2 regions of the Microbulbifer sp. ABF4_107 genome follow, and region 2 is predicted to be linked to the other one. Evidence: predicted binding sites of a transcription regulator. Region 2 holds the regulator's gene; the other holds the start of a gene.
The links. The regulator PhoB, encoded in region 2, activates phosphate uptake and scavenging genes when phosphate is short. The targets are predictions, from matches to a motif close to TGTCATAAANNTGTAACA.
Positions count from the first base shown of each region.

Region 1: the regulator PhoB is predicted to act here: its motif matches at 3,175-3,192, upstream of ACYX4K_RS00690 (PhoX family protein).

Region 1 covers NZ_CM149983.1:200,600-206,426, reverse strand. The annotation lists gene ACYX4K_RS00700 (phytase) at 1-703, opposite strand, end outside; gene ACYX4K_RS00695 (TonB-dependent receptor plug domain-containing protein) at 880-3,036, opposite strand; gene ACYX4K_RS00690 (PhoX family protein) at 3,312-5,264, shown strand; gene pstS (phosphate ABC transporter substrate-binding protein PstS) at 5,310-5,827, opposite strand, start outside.
Region 2 covers NZ_CM149983.1:3,773,728-3,779,554, reverse strand. The annotation lists gene ACYX4K_RS15495 (chorismate--pyruvate lyase family protein) at 1-473, shown strand, start outside; gene ubiA (4-hydroxybenzoate octaprenyltransferase) at 501-1,400, shown strand; gene phoB (phosphate regulon transcriptional regulator PhoB) at 1,531-2,235, shown strand; gene phoR (phosphate regulon sensor histidine kinase PhoR) at 2,534-3,853, shown strand; gene ACYX4K_RS15475 (hypothetical protein) at 3,930-4,292, opposite strand; gene ACYX4K_RS15470 (DUF938 domain-containing protein) at 4,360-4,974, opposite strand; gene yaaA (peroxide stress protein YaaA) at 4,993-5,772, opposite strand.

The sequences.
Region 1 (5,827 bases), 630 kb from region 2:
CTTCAGGCAGGTCGGCGGAGGCGGCGAATACTTCGCGGCCCTCATCCATTTCTGCATCGGCATTCAGGCTCCAGATGCCCAGTGGCGGTTGCGCCACCAGCAATTTGCCATTGCGATCGTCCACTGCACAGGAAGAAACCTGTTCACCGAAATAAACAGGGCGCACGCCGGTAAATTCCCACGCCTGCTCGCGCGGGTGCACCACGTATTCATGCCCCAGGCCGTTTTCATCAATGGCAAACAGGTGCGTGCGCCCTGCCTGGCGAGAGAAACACATGGCCACCTGCGGAGCGCTGGTCGCCATTGCTGCCAGATAGCGAATTCGCGGGCTCCCATCCTCCATATCCAGAAGACGCAGCTGCAATTCGGCACTGTCTTCGTTATACATCGCAACCAGCCAGCGATCATCAGCCAGCTTCTGCAGAGCGAAGCGCTCCACGGTACCGCCATCCAGCGCGAGCTTCTCCTCACCGCGCGCACTCACCAGAACCAGTCCGCGCTTTTCACTGGCCAGCAGCAAGTAATCCTCTCCCGCCAGACTTACCGGCGCGAGTTGACTGGACACCACGTCCGTAAGAACAAGGGCTGATTGAGACTGGATGGGCTGAGGCGCCTCTGCGGTAACATCATCTTGAGGTTGGCAGGCACCGAGCAGACCGGTAAAGGCCAGTAAACCGGCAATTTTGAAGGTATTTGATGACATGATTTTTCGACTATCCGGGTTTCCCTGGCAGGGTGAATATTGTGGGCAGCAATTTACACCCACAGCATTACAGTAAAGTGGCAAACAGATGACGCATCTGTTCGATATATAAAAAATAGCAAAAAGCCCGGTACCGACTTCCACCGGTACCGGGCTTTTGTGAAATAAATCCAACCTTAGAAAGCAGAACGCCAGGTCAGACTGTAAGTCGGCGTGCTGTCTTCATACTGAATTTCGTTGACCGGCTCACCGTAGTCGCGAATGTACTCAACCTTCTCCTGATCCAGCAGGTTGGTGCCGCTGAAACGCAGTACCGATTGCTCGGAAACATTCCATTCGACGAACATTTCCAGGTTGCCGTCGTATTCGGTGATGACGTATTCCTCGAATTCGGTCTCGAGGGATTCGCTGCGCTTCTGGTAAGAGATACCGGCGCCACCAAAGCCCGGCAGGTCCTGGGTCAGGCTGATGTTGTACACGGAATCCGGCTGGTTGCGGAAGGTGCGCATTTCGCCAGTGAACGGATCTTTGATCTCGGAATCGAGGTAGGCGTAGTTGGCGTAGAAACCGGTGTTTTCCAGTCCGACGAAGGCCAGCGGCATGGAGATATCAAATTCGACGCCGCGGGAAGTACCGTTACCCACATTCATCGGGGTAAACAGTGCACCGCCGGCTTCGGTTTCAACACCGGTGTCGGTCAGTTCGATGACGTCGTCGATATCGCGGTAGAAGAAGTTTACCCCCAGAATGCCGCGACCGGGCAGGCGGTGTTCAAAGCCGAGGTCGAAGCCCCAGGCCAGCTCGGAAGCCAGATCCGGGTTACCCACGGTTACGTCTTCATCGTCCGGCGTCTCGTCTTCTTCAAACGGGGATACCAGGTCGAACTCAGGGCGACGCAGGGTGCGCGCAACAGAGGCGGTCACACGGTTGTCGTCATCCATGTCCCAGCGCAAGCTCATGGATGGCAGCAGTTCATTGCTATCGCTTTTCGCGCTGCCATCTTCGTTGGAAACTTCGCGCTCGTAAATGTCATAGCGCAGACCACCTTCCAGGCTCAGGTTCTCCGCCATATCAAAGGTCAGCTTGGCGTATGGCGCAACGCGCGTTTCCTCGATATCGGCATCCACATCGAAGAAGCCCGCTTGCAGACCGGTGCGCTCGCTGGCGCCATAGGAGAGACCGGTTTTCAGCTCGGTCGCACCCAGGGCGATTTTATAGCTGCCTTCCAGGGAGTAGTTCTTGTCTTCGATAAACAGGACTTCATCGCCCTCTTCCACACCTTCGGAAACTCCGTCGTCAAACTCTTCTTCAGTTTCGAAGTTGACGGTGTCTTCCTTGAATTGGGAAAGAGCCGCAGAAAGCTCCAGCTCACCGGAACCCAGTGCGGTGACGTACACACCGTCGATACCCCAGCTGGTCTGATCAATCTGCTCTTCCTGAGTAGCGATTGCCACCAGATCACCCTCGGTGCGGCTGATCACATCACCTTCGTATTCGGTAACCAGCTCGTTTTCGGTGCGGTCGGTAAATACGTAGTAGGCGTTGAAACGCACCTCGGAGGTGTCGTCCAGCTGGAAGCCGAGAGAACCGTTCAGAGAGTTATCGTTACCATCGCGGGTGTCCTCTTCGAAGGCATAACCTTCCAGAACTTCCTCATCGAAGTAGGCTTCGGTCTTGCGCTTGGGGTTAAAGCGCTCCTGAATGTTCGCACCCAGCCAGAAGTCATAACTCTCACCGGCATGCGCGATGGCGGCGGAGCCAATGGTGCGGAAATCTTCAGAGTCGGCGTAGTAAGTGCTACCCAGGCGGGTAGTAATACCTTCCAGTTTGGCGCCATCTTTCAGGATCACGTTCAGAGAGCCAGCGACGCCCTGAGAAGTCATGTCCGCAGACGGAGAGCGGATGATTTCGATACGCTCAACCAGCTCGGAGGGGATGCGATCAACAAAGAAGGTGCGGTCTGCGCCCTGGCCCGGGATCGGACGGCCATTGATCAGAACTTCAGTGTACTCGGCGTTCATACCACGCAGCTGTACCGCGTCGTACTCAAGAACATCAGAAGTGAAGGCAACACCCGGGGTGCGCTTGAGCATTTCACCAACGGTCAGGGGCTCGAAGCGCTGAAAGAAGTCCAGGTCGAAAGACAGTGTCGGGTTAATGTCGTCGGTGCGATCGCGGTACACGTTAGTACCGGTGACAACGATCTCCTCAACTCCGGAGCTCGCGCTCATTGCGACAGATTCATTGGCCGCACTCTGGGCGGTAGCATTGACACTGATGATAGCTGCGGCAAGAGGCGCCACCATCTTCAAATTAAATACAGGCTTAGTCATAGTTCCCCGTCCCCATTATGGAATTGGCTGTAATACAAGAAGCAGTTGCACGACCGGCGCTATGACGTGAAAAACCATGCCCGGCCTGTTGATTTGTGCGCGCAGGCTAGACTTGGCATGTGAAATTTGCGTTACCGTTTTTTTAAATTTGTCATATTGCGCCTGTAATCTTGCTCTCGAATTCGCGAACCAATTCCCGACAACACAGGCGCAGCGAACGTTTCCGGCCTATTGCTGCCACCTGAAAGGGAAGTGAACCAAATGGTGAATAATTTATGACAAGCCCCACAGATGACGTCGCCAGCAACGAGCAGCCCGCCAGCCTGACCCGCCGCACCCTGTTCAAAGCCATCGGCGCTGCCACCGCAGCAACAACGGGTGCCGCCCTGCTGCCTGGTTGCGGTGAGCAGAAGAAGGCATCCACACAGAATCTGGGATTTTCAGAAATTCCCCACAAGCTCGACTTTAAACACCACCTTCCGGAGGACTACAGCGCCGACCTGTTACTGCGCTGGGGCGATCCACTGGATGCCTTCGCCGAATCCTTTTCTCCGCACAAGCTCGACGCCAGGGAGCAGTCCCGCCGCTTCGGCTACAACAACGACTTCATTGCGTTTATGCCACTGGATCCCGAAGCCGCCCCCGGCGATCGCGACGCGCACAGCCGGAGTAACAACAGCGCGCGGGGGCTGCTGTGTGTCAATCACGAGTACACACAGCCGCATCTGATGTTTGCGGGATACACCGAGGCCAGTTCGGTGCGCGGCACCAGTGACGCGCATGTCGCAGTGGAACAGCAGGCCTGCGGCCACAGCGTGGTAGAGATCGAGTTGACCGAGGACGGCTGGCAGCCGGTACTGGGCAGCCCGTATAACCGGCGTATTACCCTGAGCACCGCGATGGACATCGTCGGCGCCGCCGCCGGCGACAAGCGCCTGCAAACCAGTGAAGACCCAAGTGGTACCCAGGTATTTGGCACCGTGGGCAACTGCGCAGGCGGCAAAACGCCCTGGGGCACGGTACTGATCGCCGAGGAAGGTTTTGGCGGCGCCTTTCAGGGCGACCCGGACAACGTGGCGGACGAGGTGGAAGCGCGTAATCACCACGCCTTTGGCATCGAGGAAGGCAACCGCAACTGGGGAGACTACGACCGCCGATTTGACATCACCGTCGAGCCCAATGAGCCCAATCGCTTCGGCTGGATGGTGGAATTCGACCCCTACGACCCGGATTCCAAGCCCCGCAAGTTGACCAGCCTCGGCCGTTTTGAGCACGAAGGTTTTACCGTGGTCAGCAAACCCGGGGAACCTATCGTGGCGTACGGCGGCGACGACGACGAACACCAGTTTGTGTACCGGTTTGTCTCAAGCGATGTTTATCGACCCGGCGAAAACACCCACAACCGTAAACTGATGACCGAGGGCACACTGTACGCCGGCCAATTCAGGGAAGGTGGCGCCGGCACCTGGCTGCCACTGGTTTTTGGACAGGGCCCACTCACACCGGAGAATGGCTTCCGCAACCAGGCGGACGTACTGATCGACTGCCGCCGCGCGGCCAGGTTGATGGGGGCCACCCCCATGGACCGCCCGGAAGATGTCGAAACCAACCCGGTGAATGACTGCACCTATGTGATGCTCACAAAAAACAAAAGGCGCAAACCCGGGGATGAAAACCCGGCCAACCCCCGTGCGCGCAATACCGCCGGCCACGTACTGGAAATCGTGCCGCCCGGGCGCAGCGGGCTGCGCGACCACGCCAGTGACACCTTTCAGTGGAATACCTTTCTACTCGGCGGTAACCCCAATGCGGAAGACCCGGCCGAACGCGGTGCTTACGGCCAACAGCAAGCAGGCAATATTTCCGCCCACGGTTGGTTCGCCAACCCGGACAATGTGGCCTTCGATCAACTGGGGAATATGTGGATCGCAACGGATGGCTGCGAAGATTTCGGTTTTCACGATGGCCTCTGGGCCATGGCGACCGAGGGTGAGCTTCGCGCAGCACCCAAGCACTTTTTCGGCTGCCCGGTAGGTGGCGAAATCTGCGGCCCTGAATTCACTCCGGACGGTAAAACCCTGTTCGTCGCGGTGCAACACCCGGCGGATGCGGATAACTCCACCTTCGACAACCCCCTGCACCGCTGGCCGGACAACGATCCCAAACTGCCGCCGCGTCCGTCGGTGCTTGCGATCCGCCGCAACGACGGGGGCAGTGTCGGCAGCTGACCGCGCATGCGCAGTCAGCTCACGGGCCGTTACCGCTGCGGTACATTATTGCGGCTGTGGTAGCGGCCCGCTGGCGCCGCGGGAATCGAAATATTCGAGAAGTTTCCTACGGCCACTTTCCGGAAAGGGGATATAACCCATTTCTTCCACAACTTCCTGACCCTCACCCAGGCCGTAGTGCACCATCGCATTCATCGCCGGAAACACATCCGGATTGCGATAGGATTTACGCATGATCAGCCAGGAAAAGCTGATTATCGGATACCCGTTTTCGCCGCCGGGGTCGGCAATGTTTTGCCGGGTCAGATGTCCCTCAAAACTGCTCAGTGCAGACTGGAAGCTCGCCGGTCCTGGTGCAACCATATTGCCCGCACGATTTTCCAGCGATGCCATGGCAAGTTTCGCATTGTCTGCGTAGGCGTATTGCACGTAGCCAATCGCACCGGGCACCGAGCCGACCATTCTGGCGATACCGGCGTTGCCCCGAGCGCGTATCAGACTGCCACTGTCCTTCAGCTCGGATGGCCACTGAGGGTCTTTTGAAGCGCCGATTTTTTCGGCAA
Region 2 (5,827 bases):
ACAAAGGGTCCCTCACCGCCGCCCTCAAACACCTGAGCCACGGCGAGTTTAGCGTACAAATACTCAACCAGGGCTGGCACACACCCAACCTCGAAGAGCGCCGCGCCCTCAACCTCAAAGAGCGCAACCGCGCCCTGATCCGCGAAGTCCTGCTCTACGGCAGCGACACCCAGCCCTGGGTTTACGCCCGCAGCGTCCTTCCCGAGCGCACCCTCGCCGGCAAATCCCGCTACCTGCGCAGCCTCGACAACCGCCCCCTCGGCGAACTCCTGTTCAGCCAGCCGGACATCCGCCGTGGCCCCATCGTCCTCAATCAGCTAAAGCGCAATTCCCAGTGCCAGCTGGCGGAACTGGACCAGAGCGAAACCCACGCCTGGGGCCGCCGCTCCACCTTCTGGCTGCACGACAAACCCCTGCTGGTTGCAGAGACCTTCCTCAGCGGGTTCAATCCCCACAAACCGCCAATGATCTGAAGAGACAGGAAGAATACGGGAACTGCCATGCAAGCCATTCGCCAACAAGTCCAGCAGCGCTTCGCGCAGCACTGGCCCAGTATCCAGCCCTATTGGCAACTGGCCCGGCTGGACAGGCCCATCGGCTCGCTGCTGTTGCTCTGGCCCACCTGGGCCGCGCTGTGGATTGCCGCAAAGGGCTGGCCGGGGCTGCACCTGTTTGTAGTGTTTACCCTGGGTGTGATTCTCACCCGCGCCGCCGGCTGTGCCATCAACGACTTCGCCGACCGCAACATCGACGGCCACGTAAAGCGCACCAACCAGCGCCCCCTCGCCACCGGCGCCGCCACCCCGAAAGGCGCACTGATGCTGTTCGCCGGCCTGATGCTGCTGGCATTTTTACTGGTGCTCACCACCAACAAGCTGACCATTCTGCTGTCGCTGCCGGCGCTGGCGCTGGCCTTCTGTTATCCCTTTGCCAAACGCTACACCCATCTGCCCCAGGTGGTGCTGGGTGCGGCGTTCAGTATGGGAATCCCCATGGCATTTGCCGCGGTCACCGATGAGGTACCGGCGGTGGCCTGGGTGCTGTTTACCGCCAACCTGCTGTGGACCGTGGCCTACGATACCTTTTATGCCATGGTGGACCGGGACGACGACCTGAAGATCGGGGTGAAGTCCACTGCCATCCTGTTCGGCGACATGGACCGGGTGATGACCGGCTGCCTGCAGGGCATGGTGATCCTGGCTCTGTTGATGCTGGGAGGGCGCGCGGATATGGGCCCCCTGTATTACGGCGGTGTTGCGGTAGCTGCCGGGCTGTTTTGCTACCAGCAGTGGCTGATTCGCGCACGGCAACGAGAAGCCTGCTTCAGGGCATTCCTGAACAATAATTGGGTGGGTATGGCGCTGTTTGCAGGCATATTTTCCCACTACCTGTGGAATTAAGCGCAGACACCGACCCGCAAGCCGCGCTTCCCGTACGGCTGTCATATTTTTGTCACTAAAGTGACGTTAAATGGCCACTCTAGAATAGTCAGTTAAATGACAATCACTTCAGTTAGGGTATGGCAGGCAGATGCACAGCAAGACGATCCTCATAGTCGACGACGAAGCCCCGGTGCGGGATATGTTACGGGTAGCACTGGAGATGGCGGATTACCGTTGTCTTGAGGCGGAAAATGCCCAGGCGGCCCACGCGCTGGTCATTGATGAGAAACCGGATCTGATTCTGCTGGACTGGATGCTGCCGGATGTTTCCGGGGTTGAGTTGGCCCGTCGCCTGAAGCGGGATGAGCTGACTTCTTCTCTGCCGATCATCATGCTCACTGCCAAGGGTGAGGAAGATCACAAGATCAAGGGTCTGGAGACCGGTGCGGACGATTACATTACCAAGCCGTTTTCACCGCGCGAGCTGGTTGCACGCCTGAAGGCGGTGTTGCGCCGCGCGGGCCCGAGCACGCCGGAGGAGCCGCTGACGGCGGGTGGCCTGGTGCTGGATCCGATCAGCCACCGGGTGACGATCAATGGCAATCCGGTGGATATGGGTCCAACCGAGTTCCGCCTGCTGACGTTTTTCCTGAGCCATCAGGAGCGCGCTTATACCCGCACCCAGTTGCTGGACCATGTGTGGGGTGGCAACGTGTATGTGGAAGAGCGCACCGTGGATGTTCACATCCGTCGCCTGCGCAAGGCCCTGACGGTGGATGGCCACGAGCGCTACATCCAGACCGTGCGCGGCACCGGCTACCGCTTTTCTGTACAGACCGCGGAAAGGGTGTAACCTACACCCAAGAATTGTAGAGGGCTCCGTAGCGAGTCCTGTGGCGGCCGAGCACCAGGTAAAAGTTTTTGAAAAAATTGTCGGGAACAATTTTCAGCAGCTTTAGCTGCCCGTAGGGCTGAGCACACGGATGTGCTCAGCTAAACCGCTGTGAATACTTCCCTGTACGCTGCGTCGGCGACATCCCTGTCGCCGACGCTTTCAAAAACGCCTACCCGGCACTCGACCTTCGCTTAGAACCTCGGTAGTTTTTCCTATTACCGGGTTTACCTACCTGAAACAAGATGGCCAAACCATCATGCTCGATCGCAGTATTGGCGAGTTTTCCCGCTTTATCATTATCGCCCTCGGCACCACCATTCTCGGTTTTGCCAGCGGCCACTGGTGGCTGGCGCTGTGCGCTGGTCTTGCCGCCTATGTTTTCTGGTTGCTGTGGCAACAAAATCAATTTGACCGCTGGCTCGCCAACGGCCGCCGCGGCCCGGCGCCGACGAATTTTGGTGTGTGGGGGGATATCACCGACGATTTCTACCGCATGCAGCGCCGCCACCGCAAAGAGAAGCAGAAGCTCCACGCGATGCTGCGGCGGGTGCAGGACAGTACCAGTGCATTGCGCGAGGGTATTGTGGCGCTGGAGGACGATGGCAATCTGGCGTGGTGGAACCCTGCCGCCGGGCAAATGTTGCGTTTACAGCCGGACGATGCGGGCCAGCCGTTGGTCAACTTTGTGCGCGACCCGCGTTTTGTCGAGCATATGTACGAGCGAATGAGCGGCGGCAAGCGGGCGAATCAGCAGCCGATTACGCTGCCGGCGCCGGGGGATGATTCGCGGATTCTGCAGGTGGAAGTTACGCGCTTCGGTCAGGATGAAGCGCTGGTGATTGTGCGGGATATTACCCGGCTGCATAACCTGGAGCAGATGCGGCGGGATTTTGTGGCGAATGTTTCTCACGAGCTGCGCACACCGCTGACGGTGATCGCGGGTTACCTGGAGACGCTGCAGATGAGTGGCCAGGCGCCGCGCAATTGGGACAGGCCCCTGGGGCAGATGAGTGAGCAGACGGTGCGTATGACCGGTCTGGTAAACGATCTGCTGTTGCTGGCGCGGCTGGAGACATCCGAGCGCGACAGTGGGCGCGACCGGGTGTCGGTGCGCGAGCTGATGGAACGGGTGGCTGGCGAAGCCCGCTCACTGAGCGGTGAGCGGCATGAGATTTCTGTGGCCTGCGATGAGGACTGCACGATTACCGGGGACGCCGGTGAGCTGCACAGCGCCTTTGCCAACCTGGCGTTTAATGCGGTGAAGTACAGCCCGGATGGCGGACCGATTGAACTGCGCTGGCGCATGGATGCCAGCGGTGGGCATTTTTCGGTGAAGGATTCCGGTATCGGTATCGACCCGGTGCATATTCCGCGTCTGACGGAGCGCTTTTACCGGGTGGACGCCGGTCGCTCCCGCGAGAGCGGCGGCACCGGTCTGGGTCTGGCGATCGTCAAGCATGTGCTGTTACGCCACAGCGCCAACATGAACGTAACCAGTGTACCCGGCCGCGGCAGTACCTTTACCCTGAATTTCCCCCGGCAGAAGCTCACCCAGGCCAGCACCGCCACTAGCTGACGGCTACAAAACTGACTGCTATAAAAAAAGCCCCGAGAGGGGCTTTTTCGTTTCCAGCATGGAAAGACTTCAACGATTACTCCAGCTCTTGCAGCTGCCGGGACTCTCCCGCGGCGGTGTACTGCACTGGAGCATCCGGGGATACCCCCTCCGATTTGCGCTTTTCCACGGTGATATGCACCAGCTTGCGCGCGCTGTCGCGGATCAGGATATGTTCGCGGCCCTCGTCATCCACCGGCAGATTGCGTTCGCCCAAAAGCCCGTCGCGCAGGGCACGCAGCTGGGGTACATCCCGGTAGCGGTCCAGGTCCTTGGACAGCTTGTGCTTCATGCGCTCGGATTCGTGCAATGCAGCAGCGTATTCGCGATATTTACCGAAGAAAAACACGGCAGCAACAGCGGCGAAGATAGCGAGGGCGGTTTCTAACCATGGGGGCATAGTGATGTTTCCTTGTCCTGCGATTGTTCGTTTTTAACGCCCGCTGTAGGAGCCTCCCTGCAGGGTCCTACAAAGTGCGGTTCTCACTCATTTGCCACACCAACAACTGGTTGTTGGCAGGCAGGTAATTGTTTTCGATTCGCTGCAGCCCCTGGGCTGCCGCCAGCTGATCCAGCCACTCCAGATCGCGAATCCCGCGCAGTGGGTCCTGCTCTTTCAGCCACACATCAAAACCCGCATTGCCGGGACCAATATACTCGCCGGCGATTTTCACCGGGCCGTATACGATTAACTGACCACCGGGCTGCAATACCCGCGGCAGTTTATGGAAAAACGTGTCCACTGCGACGGCCGGCATAATATGCAGTGTATTGGCGGTAAACACCGTGTCCACCCGCAATTCGGGCCAGTCGCCGGTCACATCGAGCGCAACCGGTACCGGCAGGTTGGCCGCGGGGCGGTTGCCGAGCCAGGCCTGCACCTCGTGCAGGTTCTGCGGGCGCTCGGAGGTCTGCCAGGTGAGATGGGGCAGGCGCGGGGCGAAGTACACCGCGTGCTGGCCGGTGCCACTGCCGATTTCCAGCACATGACCGCTTGCGGCCAGCAGGCGTTGCAGCTGGTCGCAAATGGGTTCGCGATTGCGCGCGGTGGAGGGCGCGTCTGGTAGTTCGCTATCCGTCATGCTGTCCTGCCGCCCTCGTCAGGCCGGCTGTTCGTCGCGCAGGAACACCCAGTCGTTGCCATGGGAATGCTCTTCGCTGAAAGTGTAACCGGCAACATCAAAGTCTTTCAGCTGCTCGGCCCTCTTTACCCGGTTGTCGATGGCCCAGCGGCTCATCATGCCGCGGGCTTTTTTGGCGAAGAAACTGATCATCTTGTACTGGCCGTTTTTCCAGTCCTTGAAATGCGGGGTAATAATTTCCCCCTGCAGTTTCTTTTTCTGCACGGATTTGAAGTACTCGTTGGAGGCCAGGTTCACCAGCTCCTTGCTCTTGAGTGCCTGCAGCTGAGTATTCAGGGCCTCGGTAATCTTGCCATCCCAGAATTCATACAGGTTCTTGCCGCCGCTGTTGGCAAACTTAGTGCCCATCTCCAGCCGATAGGGCTGCATCAAGTCCAGGGGGCGCAGCAGGCCGTAGAGGCCGGAAAGCATGCGCAGGTGCTTTTGCGCAAAGGCAAAATCCCGCTTGCCCAGGGTTTCCGCTTCGAGTCCGGTATACACATCGCCCTTGAAAGCGAGCAGGGCAGGGCGGGCATTGTTGTCGGTGAACGGGCGCTTCCAGCTGTGGAAGCGGTCGTAGTTCAGAACCCCCAGCTTGTCCGAGATCTTCATCAGACTCGAGATATCCTGCGGACTCAGGGCCTTCAGCTCCTTGATCAGCGCCGCGGACTCCTTGAGAAAATCCGGCTGGGTGGTGTCCAGTGCGGGGATTTCACTATCAAAATCGAGGGTTTTTGCGGGGGAGATAACGATAAGCATAGGGGAACTCGAAAGCGGTCAATGACTTGCGTCATCCCGGCGCATCATGCCGGGA